DNA from 3 places in the Salimicrobium jeotgali genome. Region 2 is predicted to be linked to each of the others. Evidence: riboswitches for the same ligand, from Rfam matches in the RefSeq annotation. Region 2 holds a riboswitch; each other region holds the start of a gene.
What was found. Region 2 has a riboswitch for cobalamin ahead of AAV35_RS12070 (ribonucleoside-diphosphate reductase subunit alpha). Riboswitches for the same ligand answer to the same signal wherever they lie in the genome.
Positions count from the first base shown of each region.

Region 1 (4,811 bases), 1.1 Mb from region 2:
CAAACTGTTTTCGAGCGCCAGGATACCTTGAATTTCATGAGCTTTCACTATATTTTCCAGTATAACATGCATGTTAAGGGAGTCGTTCCCTTCTGATAATCGTGTTCGACTGATGTAATCGGATATTGCCAATATGCCTCCTATATTATCAGAGGGGTGTCCCCACTCAGCGGCCAGCCAGGTATCATTATAATCAAGCCAGCGGATCATACATCCAATATTGAAAGCTGCATGGACCGGGTCCAGTTCATAAGAGGTGCCTGGCACACGTGACCCATTCGGAACTATTGTACCTGGAACAATCGGCCCTAGATGTTTTGTACACTCCGGATAGCGCAGGGCTAAAAATCCACAGCCCAGAGTATCTATTAATACATAGTGAGCAGTCTCCAGTGCTTCTTGACTATCTATTTCCCCTTCCACTGCATATTCAGCAATCTTCTCCAACACTTGATCTGTGGCTGGTGTTCTATTTTTGGTGATTTCCTTCATTGAATTCTCCGCCTTTCATTGTAATGATAAGATTTCAATATTCCGAATAGCCGGGATGGCCTTATTTTTTATGGATGCAGATTCCGTGGTCCCGTATAAAGTACCCTTGGTCTGAATAATTTATTGGTGTTATACTGCTCTGCTACGTGAGCACACAACCCGAGGGTGCGGGCTGCAAAGAATATGGGGGTGTATAAATCGATTGGAATACCCAACAAATAATAAACAGGAGCTGCATAGTAATCCAGGTTCGGGTAAAGGCCTTTTTCTTCTTTCATTACGCTTTCTCCTACTTCACACATTTCAAATAGGTCCTCCCGGTTTTTATCCACCGAAAGCTCACGTAAGGATTCTTTCATTAAGGCAGCCCTTGGATCCATTTTTTTCATATAAACCCTGTGACCGAAACCCATGATTTTCTCTTTTCGATTTAACTTATCATAAAGAAGAAGACGAAATCCTTCTGAGGTTTTTCCTTCTACAAGCATTTGCATTACTGCTTCATTTGCTCCACCATGGAGGTTTCCTTTCAAAGAAGCCACAGCTCCTGTGAGTGCCCCGTAAATATCGGCATTCGTCGAAGCGATGACCCGTGCTGTGAAGGTTGAATTTGGCATCTCATGTTCACTGTACATCATTAGTGACTGATCAAAATAAGCTACTTCCCGGGTAGTGGGTTCTTTCCCTGTAATCATATACAGAAAGTTAGCGCTGTAAGATAACTCCTTTTTCGGTTCGATTGCAGATTCCTTATGAAGAATATGATAGCTGTTGGCTACGATGTTTGAAATTTTAGCTAATAGTTTCACAGCAATATTATTGATAGTATCCTCTTGACGCTTGTCTATATCCTTGTCATATCCGGCTAAGGCCGAAATTCCTGTTCTTAGTGCATCCATCGGGTGAGTATCCTCCGGGAGTTTTTTGAATAGGGAAAAGAAAGAGTCAGGAAGAGTATATTCCTTTTTCATTTCCTCTTCGAGAGAATTGCGTTCCTGTTCATCAGGAAGTGATCCACGTAACAAAAGTTGAACTAAGTCAATGTACTCTTTACTATTGGCAAGTTCAATCAGTTCATATCCGCGGATGACGATTTCTTCCGCATCAACATCCAAATAGGAAAGCTCAGTTTCAGTTGCAACAACACCATCTAAACCTGGCGTGTACGTTGAATATTTTGTCATAGAAAGCCTCTCCTTTTAGTAAACGTTTTCAAAAATGCTCGTGTTCTTGAAAAGAACGACTCTTATCCGAAAATATCTTTTCGAATAAGGCGATAGGCTTGTTCAAGGTTTTTATAGGCCTCATTCTCTTCATCCCCTTTAGGAATCTCCGACTTTAACCATTCATAGGTTTCACTTAAAGTAGCGACTTCCAATGAATATAAGCGGTTCATAATACACGTTCGAAAAAGATCTAAATAATGCTGAGTAGATTTAACCAAACAGAACACCTCTGATCCAGTAAAAATAAAACCAATAAAAAAACAACTTCTTGAAAGAAGTTGTTAAGTTGAGCTACCTATTGATAGGATACAGGTATTATACTTTGACATACCTATCCCTGCTTATCCGCTCGGACTTAACACCTCCTATCCTCGTAGGTACTGATGTTCGCTGAAACAGGCAGGTCTCCTGGCTTATGATCATCGATCCCTGAATCCTTCCCACTCTTATTATCCTTAAGAGCAGTGGTATCTCCAGTTCACTATCAAATACAGTTGCGGGACAGCATCGGATTAACACCGATTTCCCTTTTAAGCGAATAAGAGTCAAGGACTTATTCGCACCTGATTCAGAATTAGTATTCAATTGTAACATCTATACTATAGCAAATATTTTTTCAATTAACAATTATTTCTAATGAATATCCTTGATTTAAAATTAAATCAAGGACTCTGTACTGCATAGTAATCATAAATGAGAAGTTTTTCTGCTCACAAAAATCGGGAATTATTTTTCTCATCGATGATTATTTTAATAGTGAATTAAATCCGAAGCAGGAACACCTAGAATTATTGAACCTGTTCATTGAGGACTATTGTTGTAATGGTAAGCGTAAGTAGGGGCTGCTATTTCACTAATGAAATTATCAAGTAACGAGGCGGAAGGTTTCATTTGAATGAAAAAGGTTAGAGAAAGAATAAAATATGAAACATTTCAAATCTAGAGGTATAGGGAACTTTTGAGAATCACTCTATTTGATCACTTGAAACCTTTCAGTGCTCATAACCGTAGGAAGTAGGAAGAGAGCGAGGGGAAACCATGAAAAAAATCATACTCATGCTGAGCTTACTGATATTTATTTTTCCTATGCATGCGTTCGCGGTGGAATACGACATTGAGAAAACTGCTATTACGGCAGAACTGCAGGAAGATGGAACGGTACACGTGGAAGAGCGGCATACGTATCAATTCGAAGGAGAGTTCAGTGGAATATCAAGAACGCTCATACCTAAAGACAATGCAGTGATCGAAGATGTGAAGGCTTTTGAACAGGGGAAAGAACTCGAAGTGGAACAGGAGGATGAATTGTATAAAGTTCATCGTTCCGGTGAAGACGAAACAGTATCGGTCAGGCTTACCTACTCTATAAAGGGAGGAGTGGAAGTATATTCGGATGTTGCCCAGTTCTACTGGCCGTTTTTTGACAGCAGTAACGAATCGGATTATGAAAATATGACGATTACGGTTGTACCACCGGAGCCGTCCGAAGCAAAAGCGGCTTATGGTTATGATGCCGCTTATCATACCGTAGACAGCGGTTCCGACGGCACAGTGGTTTTCGATATGGGGAAAGTGCCGGAAGGGAAGAACGGAGACATACGCGTCGCTTATGACGCCGCCCTTTTTCCGCAGGCAGAGCTGTCCAGTGATGAAGCCATGCTGACGGAAATCCTTAATGACGAAGCGAAGTTGAATGAGAAAATGATTGCCAGACAGGAGCGTCACGAATTGTGGAGCGGCCTCGGTCCTTATATAACAGGAGCTTTTTTCCTTTTGGCATTCGTCCTGTTCCTCGTCGGTTTTCGGAGAAGGAAGGAGACGCTGCGGGAAGCGGAACGTAAGAGAAGCGGCACCGGCAGATTCCCGGAAACTACAATGAGCCTGCCCGCAGTGCTTATGTTCGGCAATCATGGTCAGGTGACGATTCCTATGATGACGCCTGCCCTGCTTGAGCTTGTGAGGAAAGGAAACGTCGAGGAAGGACCGGAGGGGGAATTCCGGGCAGTGAACCGGGAAACCGATTACCCCCATGAGACGCTTCTGATGAACTGGCTGTTCGATGAAGTGGGGGAAAACGGGACGTTTAAGGTGGAGGATCTGGAAGAATACCTTGAAGACGAAGATCATATTGAATCCTACCAGGAGAACTTCCGTTTGTGGAGCGAAGCGGTGAAACAGGAAGTGAAGCAGTACGACCTGTATGAGGATAATACGAAAGCCCGCTGGGCGGCCGGAGTGGCGGGGCTGGCCATACTGCCTTTTACGATTCTGTTTCCAGTCTATGAAGTATTTATCTGGATGACGGCTGCGATTGCGTTATTCTTTTACTTTCTCATTTTCTCTTTACTTTATCGTCCTCTTACGTTTGAAGGGCAGCGGCTCAAACAGGAGCTCGAACCGCTTAAAACGGGGGATGAATGGCAGCAGTGGGAAGAGAAAGATCAGATATCCGCCTACCTGTATCAGGTGGGCGCAGGGAAAAGAAAATCGGACGTCGATCTGCCCGCAAGTGCCGTAACTGTGAACGATCTCGCCATGTTTATGATACTTGCAGGAACGCTTGATCAGAGTTTCCGGCAGGCCGATCAGACTGCTTCCGTTTCGGCTGCGACTACAGGCGCCGGAGCCGGTGGTGGTGCCGGAGTAGGTGGGGGTGGCGGTGGTTCAGGTGCTTTCTGATACGCCGATTCGATTCTCAACACGTACACTTATAAACCGTTAAATTTTCAATTTAAGCACGAGCCTCTTCAGGGGCCCGTGCTTTTTTCCATTCACTGAAAACCTGTGTTATCATCGTTCTAATAAGGGTATAGTTGAATATAAAAGATAAAGAGGGTACATATTTATGATTTTTGTGATTATTTCATTGATTATCGGGTTCCTTACCGCTTTCATCGGAAGTATAGCCGGTCTTGGCGGCGGAGTGATTCTAATACCGTCCCTGCTGTTCCTGTCCGATTTCTTCGAAGCTTTTTCGTGGGTTACTCCTCAAAAGATTGTGGCGATATCTCTCATTGTCATGATTTTCACCGGGATGTCTTCAGCCCTTTCCTATATTCGGCATAAGAGGGTCGATTTTAAACTAGGGGCTCT
Region 1 covers NZ_CP011361.2:766,329-771,139, forward strand. The annotation lists gene AAV35_RS03800 (bifunctional 2-methylcitrate dehydratase/aconitate hydratase) at 1-492, opposite strand, end outside; gene mmgD (citrate synthase) at 561-1,676, opposite strand; cobalamin riboswitch at 2,100-2,300, opposite strand; gene AAV35_RS03810 (DUF2207 domain-containing protein) at 2,757-4,397, shown strand; gene AAV35_RS03815 (sulfite exporter TauE/SafE family protein) at 4,564-4,811, shown strand, end outside.
Region 1: another riboswitch for cobalamin. It lies ahead of mmgD (citrate synthase); the one in region 2 lies ahead of AAV35_RS12070 (ribonucleoside-diphosphate reductase subunit alpha).

Region 2 (4,811 bases):
CCGGGGAGACTATCTCGTCATACACCGGCTTGCAGTGAAGAACGATATGAAAAAACAGGGCCTTGCCTCTCTTCTGTTAAAAGAGACAGAAAAGATGGCCCGTGACCGTGCTATTCCGAGCGTGAAAGTGGATACGCATGAACGGAACGTACCGATGCAGCAACTGCTTCTGAGCCACGGCTATACCTACTGCGGAGTTATTTATTTAACGGAAGGCAGCAAACGGCTGGCCTACGAAAAACTGGTGCAATAAAAATCAAAAAAGCGCGACGACAAAGTCGCCGCACGCATTTTCTTTACATATCCAGCTGTTGTGGAGTTTCATCACTTTCATTCATGAGGCGGATCGTTTCAGGAAAAATCTCAAGTACGATGTAGTCGGGATCTTCTTTTCCGCCGAGCCAATGTTTCATATGGTCGTTCCACACGCGGTCCTTGATGTCCTGGTCATCACGAATGTTGGCCTGACCCTGGATTTCAAGGAATCCGTCTCCGTAGCCTTCCCCTTCATATCCGAGAAGGATGTGGACGAACGGGTTCTCGTCGATTTCTTCCGCTTTGTACGTCTCTCTGTCCGTCGGAGTGAATAACGTCAGATTCTCGTCGTGCTGAAACGTCATATAACGGGTATGAGGCTTATTATTTTTAACAGTGGCCAGCGTACCTACATTATTATCCTTCATAATACTACTGATATGCTGTTTCAATTCTTCCTGGTTCATATTACATTCCCCTTTCGACTGCTTTGAATTCTTTACCCACTATTACCTTTCTCCTTTCTTTCTAAACTTTGGAAATTCGCGGGAGTTTTTTTTCGTCAAAAAATTCGCTATAATTAAATGGCAATCGGGTAAACGTTATAAACAAGGAGGAATTATCAATGTCATTTGCTACTTCAATTAACTGTATGGACGGCAGAGTCCAGCTTCCGGTCATCAACTGGATGAAAGATACATACGGGGTGGAATACATCGATATGATTACGGAAGCCGGTCCCAACAAGGTCCTGCTCGAAGGCAGTGCCGGTCAGCTTGAAGAGATTAAGAAAAAAGTTCTTGTTTCTACAGAGAAACATGGATCAGGAACAATCACAATCGCGGGGCATCACGACTGCGCCGGGAATCCGGCGGACCGCTCTCAGAAGGAAAAAGAAATAAAACGCGCCGTGGAACTGATTGAAACGTGGGACCTCGGAGCCGAAGTCGTCGGCCTTTATGTTAACGAAAACTGGGAAGTGGAAGTCGTAACTGAGTAACTCTTATCCAAAAAGGAGGGGTATTGTGGAAGAATTCGTCGGCTACTGCGCTTCCTGCGGAAAAGAAGTTTATTGTAAGGACGGATTCCTGGACGGCATCGTTACGGAAGATAAACAGCTGTACTGCTTTACGTGCGGAGAAGACAAATAAAATACCGTCCTCTGTTTCAAGAACCTCCGATGAGCAATTCATCAGAGGTTCTTTTAAGTGACCGGCGGTTTTCCGAATCCTTATTCTCATAACTGTAACGAACTGGTAAGATGGAAAGAACTATTATTTATTAGCGCGGGAGGCGGTTACCATGAGCAGAAACATGTCTATGATCTCCATCGCAGCCGGGGCTGCTCTGTGGGGGATTATCGGTCTGTTCGTCACATTTCTGTACGACTACGGCTTCACGCCTGTCCAGGTGGTGGCCGTCCGGGTAAGCAGTGCCGCTCTGCTGCTGCTCATTTATACATATTTTAACGGGAAGAAAGACCTCCGGATTAACTGGAAAGACAGTCACTATTTTATCGGCACCGGTATCATCAGCATCGTGTTCTTCAATCTCTGTCTATTTATAGCTATGGAGGAAACTTCCATAGCTGTCGCTGTTACCCTGTTGTACACCGCCCCCGCCTTCGTTACGATATTCTCCCGGTTCCTGTTCGGAGAACTGTTTACCGGGAACAAAATTCTCGCACTCGCCATCACGCTCATCGGCTGCTCACTCGTCGTCGGACTGATTCCGTTTTCCGGTTTCAGCCTTTCCCTGTATGGAGTACTGGCAGGGCTCGGGTCCGGATTCTTTTATGCGTTGTACAGCATATTTGCAACGTATGCCCTGCGGAAGTATTCCTCGGTAACGGTGACGGTGTATACATTCGTATTCGCAAGTATAGCCATTCTCCCATTCGCCGGACTTGGTGATATAAAAAGCACTTTCACTCTTCCCGCTGTCTGGCTGAATATCGGCGGCATAGGTCTCTTTTCCACCACTCTTGCCTTCCTGCTGTACACGAAAGGGCTTGAGAAAATCGAGTCGAGCCGGGCTTCGATTATAGCCACCATCGAACCGGTGGCGGCCACGCTCCTAAGTTTTTTCGTGTTCCGCGAAATTCTGACTTCGTGGCAGCTGGCCGGTTTCATTCTTGTAGTAACAGCGGTCATCCTTGTTCAGAGACGTCCCCGTTCGCCTTTCGCAAAGCGAAAAGCGTCATGAAGGACACCGCCTGTTCCAGCATCGGCGTGGAGAGATTCTCCGGAGCTCCTTCTTTAGGTACGGAAGACATCCCCTCAACCGTCCACCCGTGAGTGCCGGCCAGACGTTCGAATTCCCATGGCATCATCGTATTGCATACGATGTCTTCCCCTTCAAGTCTCGGATAACTGTTACTTCTCGGACCGGCAGCAGGACCAAGAATACCTGCGACCATTATCCCTCCAGGCTTTACGACACGGTGGATTTCATTCAAGCCGTGCAGGGGTGATGCCACCCATTCCAGACAGTTGATGGCCATCACGCTGTCGAAGGTCGCATCTTCAAAAGGGAGTTCGGCAAGATCGGCCTGCTGGAAGTGGATACCGCTCCAGCGCTCTTTTGCCATTTCAATCATTTTCGACGAAATATCGATACCGGTCACCTCATACCCCGAGCGTCTCAGCATCTCGCTCCCCTCTCCATCGCCACATCCAATATCAAGAACCGTAGATCCTTCAGATACGAAGGACTGCATAAATGGAAGAACCGTTTTTCTGCTTCCTTCTTTCCACATTTTTTCACTTCTCTGACCCCAGTTTCCAGAAAAATTATCCCACTTCTCTTCCGCTTTCTCATGCCATCTTTTATCGATCATTATTTTTTCCTCCTTGTTATTTCATTTAATCTTATGTATGATAGAATCAATATATAGTAATTATATTTTAAAAAACACAATATATAGATCGAAAAACAGATGCTCACAGAGCTTAATAGGGAATCCGGTAAGAAACCGGAGCTGCCCCCGCAACTGTAAGTATCCGCGAAACAGCATCTCCACTGTAGATTACTACGGGAAGGGCTGGAGTAAGATCGGGTACGAGCCAGGAAACCTGTCTGTTTTTCATCGGAAAGTTTCACCTTTTTCGGGGTTGGAGAAGATGAAACGATGATGCGTACATATACCCGTATCATGGTTTCATCCGCTCCTGTCCAGGGGGCGGATTTTTTTATTTTTTATAAAGGTACTTGAAGGAGGACTTACTTATGTCAGCAACCGTAACAGCGGACTGGAAATATTGGCTCGAACAGCTTCAGAGCACGTTCCCTCATCTCGATTTTTCAAAAGTCTACCCGAAAATCACAGACGGCACTTCCGTCGTTCTGGAAACACTCGCGGAGATGGACGAAACCGAACCGGAATGGACCTATGTCGCCGCCCGGGCACATCTGGAGACGATGTACACCGAAGCGAAGAAAAACCGGCGGACGGAGAGTCCGTATACCGACCTTTACGGGCTGATGGAAGCTCTCGTCCAGGAAGGGATTTACGACCCGTCCCTGCTCACCCATTATACCAAAAAAGAAGTGGAGGAGCTTGAATCTCTGCTCGACCGGAACAAAGACCTCCAGTTTACTTACATCGGTCTGAAGACACTGGATGACCGCTATCTCGCAAAAATGAAAGATGGAAAAACGATGGAACTGCCTCAGGAAAGATGGTTGATCATTGCAATGAATCTTATGGCCGGGGAGAGCTCTTCCTCACGCCTTCATTACATCAAAGAGGCCTACTGGGCGCTCAGCAACCTTTACATGACTGTGGCCACACCGACTCTGGCGAACGCCGGGAAATCCCACGGCCAGCTCAGTTCCTGCTTTATCGAAACGGTGGACGACAGTCTGCAGTCGATCTATGACAGCAATACATCCATTGCGAATTTGAGCAAGCATGGCGGCGGTATAGGTGTCTATCTTGGCAAAATACGTTCGCGGGGCAGTGATATACGAGGCTTCAAAGGCGTCTCCTCCGGTATCCTCCCGTGGATGAAGCAACTGAATAATACGGCGGTTAGTGTCGACCAGCTCGGACAGAGGCAAGGAGCCGTCGCCGTCTACCTGGACGTCTGGCATAAAGATATCTTCTCTTTTCTCGACAGTCGCCTGAATAATGGAGACGAACGTCAGAGAACCCACGATCTGTTCACCGGAATTTCCGTGCCTGATCTTTTCATGGAAGCCGTCCGGGACAGACAGGACTGGTATTTGTTCGACCCTCACGAAGTGAGAACGAAGATGGGCTTCTCTCTGGAAGACTCTTTCGATGAACAAAAAGGGGAAGGGACGTTCCGCGACCGGTACGAAGCCTGCGTGCGTGAGCCGGAATTGTCCAAAGAGAAGGTGCCGGCCATTGACATTATGAAGCGCGTCATGATCGGACAGCTCGAAACCGGCACGCCGTATATGTTTTACCGGGATGAAGTGAACAGGAAGAACCCGAATAACCACGCAGGCATGATTTACTGCAGTAACCTGTGTACGGAAATAACCCAGAACCAGAGTGCCACGACTCAGACTGCCCAGTACACGGAAAA
Region 2 covers NZ_CP011361.2:2,396,068-2,400,878, forward strand. The annotation lists gene AAV35_RS12045 (GNAT family N-acetyltransferase) at 1-253, shown strand, start outside; gene AAV35_RS12050 (pyridoxamine 5'-phosphate oxidase family protein) at 297-722, opposite strand; gene AAV35_RS12055 (carbonic anhydrase) at 881-1,255, shown strand; gene AAV35_RS14635 (hypothetical protein) at 1,281-1,406, shown strand; gene AAV35_RS12060 (DMT family transporter) at 1,558-2,460, shown strand; gene AAV35_RS12065 (class I SAM-dependent methyltransferase) at 2,405-3,094, opposite strand; cobalamin riboswitch at 3,175-3,351, shown strand; gene AAV35_RS12070 (ribonucleoside-diphosphate reductase subunit alpha) at 3,484-4,811, shown strand, end outside.

Region 3 (4,811 bases), 1.2 Mb from region 2:
CCCACTGAGCAGTCCAGTGTTCCCGGAAATCCAGAAAAACAGAACTGACCGCTAAAGCGATGACCATCAGCAATCCTTGAGTGATGAGCACATGTCTCATCAATTCTTTTGAAGACATCTGTCTGATTATCTTATTATTGTCCATATGAACTCCTGGCATGGAATATGTTGTAGAGGCGTTCTTCCCAGAGAGGAAGACCCTGCCGTTCTTTTACGCTTTCGTAGGTCACCTGAAAGATTTCCGGGTGACAGTGGTCGCAGCATTTTTGGTGCGGAGTCTGGAAGCCTTCCTGAAAATGCCTGTACAGGTCTTTTCTTCGGCAGCCGGGCGTGTTTATTACCTCCATCATATGAATGAGGTGATTCTGTTTCTGTTCGGTCCTGAGAAGCTGCCGTTCTTTCAGCTTATCAGCAGTTTCTCTTACAGTCGCCTGCAGAGAAAAGTCTTTGTCGCCGGCATTTGCAATGAGGAAATTGTACTGGGACTCGGATAATTCAAGATGTATGCAATCCTCATAGGCAGGCGTCTTTTTATTCGTGTAGCAGAACCGGAGAAAAGCGTCTATCTGTTCATGGGAAGGAAGCTCGGACTGTATAAACATTTGCGGCAGTCTCTCATCCCCCGGTGCATACAGCAGCAAACTTGTACATTCTTCCCCGTCTCTCCCTGCCCTTCCGATTTCCTGTATAAACGATTCTATTCTTGGGGGTAAATGGTAATGGATGACGATACGGATGTCAGGTTTGTCGATCCCCATTCCGAAAGCGCTCGTGCAACAGACGATGTCCAGTTCATTATTCATGAACTGCTGCTGGACGAGCTGCCTGTCCACAGGATCCATCCCACCATGATAAAAGGCGATGCGTCCGAGACTGTTAGCTTTCAATTCCAGCGAAACTTTTTCGGCCATCTGCCTGCTTGAAAAATAAATCATCGATGGCGCTTTTTGACGACTCAAAAAATCGATGAGAAAACTTCTTTTTTCCTGATCATTTTCAATTCTGGCCACGCTCAGCTGGATATTCGGCTTATCCATCGGATAAATGAGTTTACAGGCTTCCGTCCGGCCAAGTTGAAACAGAATGTCCTCCTGCACTTCAGGTGTCGCCGTTGCGCTCAAAGCCAGCACGGGAGGTTCCCCCAGATCACTGATCACCTGATGAAGTTTCAAGTAATCCGTCCGGAATTCATGTCCCCATTGAGAGATGCAGTGAGCTTCATCCACCACGAACAGGGAAATGGTCTCACGCTTCAGAAGTGATTTCATTTTCGGCATCTGCAGCATCTCCGGAGAAATGTAAAGAAGATCCAGTTTCCGTAAATTACCGCTTATCTTTCTCTTCTGTTGGGGGGAAAGGAAACTGTGCAGGGCAGCCACCCGCTTCATCCCTTTCGCCTTCACCTGTTTAACCTGATCGATCATGAGCGATATCAGCGGGGAAACGACGATCGTCAGTCCCGGAAGGATAAGGGATGGTAGCTGATAGCACAAAGATTTTCCACTGCCGGTTGGTAAAATGGCCAGGGTGTCCATACCGTGCAGTGCATTCTCTATAACATTTTCCTGGCCCGGTCGAAACTCACTGAATTTAAATTGGTCTTCCAGCACTTTTTTAACGTTGATCGGTTCCATTATCCCTGTCCTTTCTGGAGCTTAGCAAGTACTATTCTTATCTGGAAATATGAATAGTCCCCGTTCAGTTGCTCCCGGATTACCTTCAGACGTTTTGTATTCGTCTTTCGGACTGCGGCCGCAATATCCCGGGCTCCTTCCCGGCTTATAAAAGCGTCGGTGTTACGGGCCGGATCAACAAGCACGGCTTCAACGAGGTGGTCCTCGATTGTACTCGGTTGCAATTGCCTTATTTTCGCGACTTTTTCGATCGATCCGAATTTGTTGTACAACTCAATGGATTTTCCCGAGGAGGAAGTGAACGCCTCTTTTTTCATGAGATCTTCTGTCAATTTATACAGGTAGCAGGAAGAATCCGAAGAAACTTCAGAAAACATGTAATAATACATATTCGTTAAGTAGAGAGGGATGTCCCATACAGGTTCGCCATTTTCCTCCGCTAGCTGGCTATATGTCCAGCCGGTTCTGTCCCCGCCTGTAAGTCGTCTTACGAACATCTCTTTCTCCATATCGGAAAATGGGGTGAGCAGCGTACGCAATTCCTTGTATAGAATAGGCGCATCCTCGTCCAGCACCGCTTTTCGTTCACTGTAAAATTTTCTTGCCCAGTTCTGTACCGGGCCTTTATCTACAATGGGCAAGTACCCGGTGTGTCTGTACACAGCATTACTGATAATCTGAATCCATAGCAGCAGCCTGTTCCTGAACTCTTCGACCGCTTCGGAATACTCCAGCCCCGAAAAGTAAAGAGGTATACGTGTTTCTTCGATAGATCCTTCACCGTAAGCAGTGACGCTCATCCTCCCATGGTCATGCCAGACTGTTTTGCCTTCTTTGTACAACTCGTGGAGTGCATAATCCAGCGTCTCTCTTTGCAGACCGGGATAGACTCCGTAATATCCTTCTATACCATATACTTTTGCGTCCTGAAATGTCTGGGAAGACTTCTTCCCCCGCAACAGATGGTAGACGCCCGAGACGGTGCGTTCAGCATTCATCTTACTAAGACAATCTAACAGTATATATGTAAACATAAGGAATTCCTTTCGAATGATATAGTTGAATTCGATACAGATAGAACGTAGACTTGAAGGAGAGATACTATAGAAAGAAGGTATTACTTATGAAGCTTTATTCGATCGTGGATAAAGATACATGTATCGCCTGCGGTGCGTGCGGAATGGCTGCCCCGGAACTATACAACTATGACGATGAAGGGCTTGCCTATTTCCTGCCGGACGATAATCAGGGAAACACACCTATCGCGGAGGAATTGGAACTTGACGCCGAAGATGCTTACGAGGGGTGCCCGACCGGGTCCATCAAACTTGCAAACTCCAATTTTAATGGAAGTATACCAGAGGAAGACTGATAAACAAAAGAAGGTGCTCCCGGCACCTTCTTTTATTATACCATTTATTATTTTCAGCTGGCGAGCTGTGCACGCCGCTCATATTTGATGAATAACTTTTCGAATACAGAATAGAAAACCAGAATAAACACGAAATTCGACGCAGCATGCATCAGGTCAAAAGGAATTCCGGCAAGGTAGTATCCCCAGAATGTCTGGGAGATCGCCCGCATTGTAAATGCCATCACCACTCCAAAAAACAGCCCTGACAATAAGCCGTAAACGCTTAATCCTAATACAGGTAGTCTCGGTAAGAATTTACCGAGCAGCCCGGCTCCTATACCTATAAGTCCCCAGGCTGTCACCTGCCACACTGTCCATATCCCCATACCAAGCACCATATTCGTCAAAAAAGTGGTCAGAAAAGCAGTGATCACTGCCGCCAGCGGTCCGAGCCAAAAGCCGGTCAGAATAATTATAGCTGTTACCGGCTGGGCATTCGGAATAGCGGCAAAAGCTATCCTTCCCACCACGGCCACTGCTGCAAGCATGGTTATCAAAGTTAATTTATACGTATTCCACTGCATTTATGATCATTCCCAGGACTGGAAATCAAAATGTATTTCGTCCCCGTCCTCGATTTCATACTCAGCAGCGCCTACTTTTGCTTCTTCGCCGTTCACGTCATAGACCCAGGCCTTTTTCTCTCCTTCTTCAGCGGATATGCCTTCAATGCCATTAATTAATCCGTCTTTTTCTTCCACCTCAAAATTTTCTTCCATAGCATCCATCAGTACCGTACCTTCTTCAACTGTTATATCTTTTTCTTTCACCTGTTCTTCACCCTGGTTTTTCGTCAGCTCCACGGTAGCTTCAATTTCCTGGGAAGACTGGCTTCCCCCCTCTTGACTTTCCGATGTTTCACTTTCCGCCTGACATCCTGTAAGCAATACGAGTGTCAAAGCTACTACTCCTGCATAATTCCTCAATTTTTCCATGCGACTTCACCCTTTCTTCAAGTTTTAGAAGAAAAAGCATCGGAACAACCTGCCATAAAAAAGCCCCGTCCATAAAGGACGGGCTTGAGATATCGACATACATTGATAGTCCAGGTCATCTCAAACGCTCAATCCTCGAAGCAATGAATCCTTCACAGACAGGTTTACTGGCTTATGTCATCCTACTCAGATACCTTCCCGTGGCGAACTTTCACCACAGTGGATTTTATCGTTTCGTTACATTTACAGTTGCGAGGACAGCTCCGGATTCGCACCGGATTCCCTAAAACCTGTGAAAATTATTCAATTAATTATAACATTACATGAATCGTTCTATTTTGGCAAGTTCTCTACGGGCAGATATATATAGAACGTAGTTCCTTCCCCTTCTTTACTCTGGACGGAGATTTTCCCTTTATGGGCCTCTACGATATTCTTCGCAATAGCAAGACCCAGTCCCGTTCCCTGCTTCTCTTCGGAAGGAGACCGTTTCCTGGACTTATCTCCTTTATAGAAGCGTTCAAAGATGAACGGAAGATCCTCCTCCGGAATACCTGCGCCTGTATCTTCCACTTTTATTTCAAAGTGGTCCTCCCCTCCGTGAAGGTGAACATGTACAGAACCGTTTTCCGCTGTATGACGGATAGCGTTATCCAGAAGGTTCGTTACCACCTGCTCTATACGGTCAGAATCTATGGACACTGTACCTGCCGGAAGGCCGGATCTTTCATGAAGGAGTTTTACACCGGTTTCCTCTGCCACTCCCTGGAATTTATTCACTATACGATCAAGAAAAAGATTCACGTCCACTGGCTCTTTATGCAACTG
Region 3 covers NZ_CP011361.2:1,214,099-1,218,909, reverse strand. The annotation lists gene AAV35_RS06090 (CPBP family intramembrane glutamic endopeptidase) at 1-145, opposite strand, end outside; gene AAV35_RS06085 (RecQ family ATP-dependent DNA helicase) at 135-1,634, opposite strand; gene AAV35_RS06080 (YpbB family protein) at 1,634-2,632, opposite strand; gene AAV35_RS06075 (ferredoxin) at 2,758-3,006, shown strand; gene AAV35_RS06070 (ECF transporter S component) at 3,060-3,572, opposite strand; gene AAV35_RS06065 (DUF4430 domain-containing protein) at 3,579-3,983, opposite strand; cobalamin riboswitch at 4,124-4,292, opposite strand; gene AAV35_RS06060 (ATP-binding protein) at 4,317-4,811, opposite strand, start outside.
Region 3: another riboswitch for cobalamin. It lies ahead of AAV35_RS06065 (DUF4430 domain-containing protein); the one in region 2 lies ahead of AAV35_RS12070 (ribonucleoside-diphosphate reductase subunit alpha).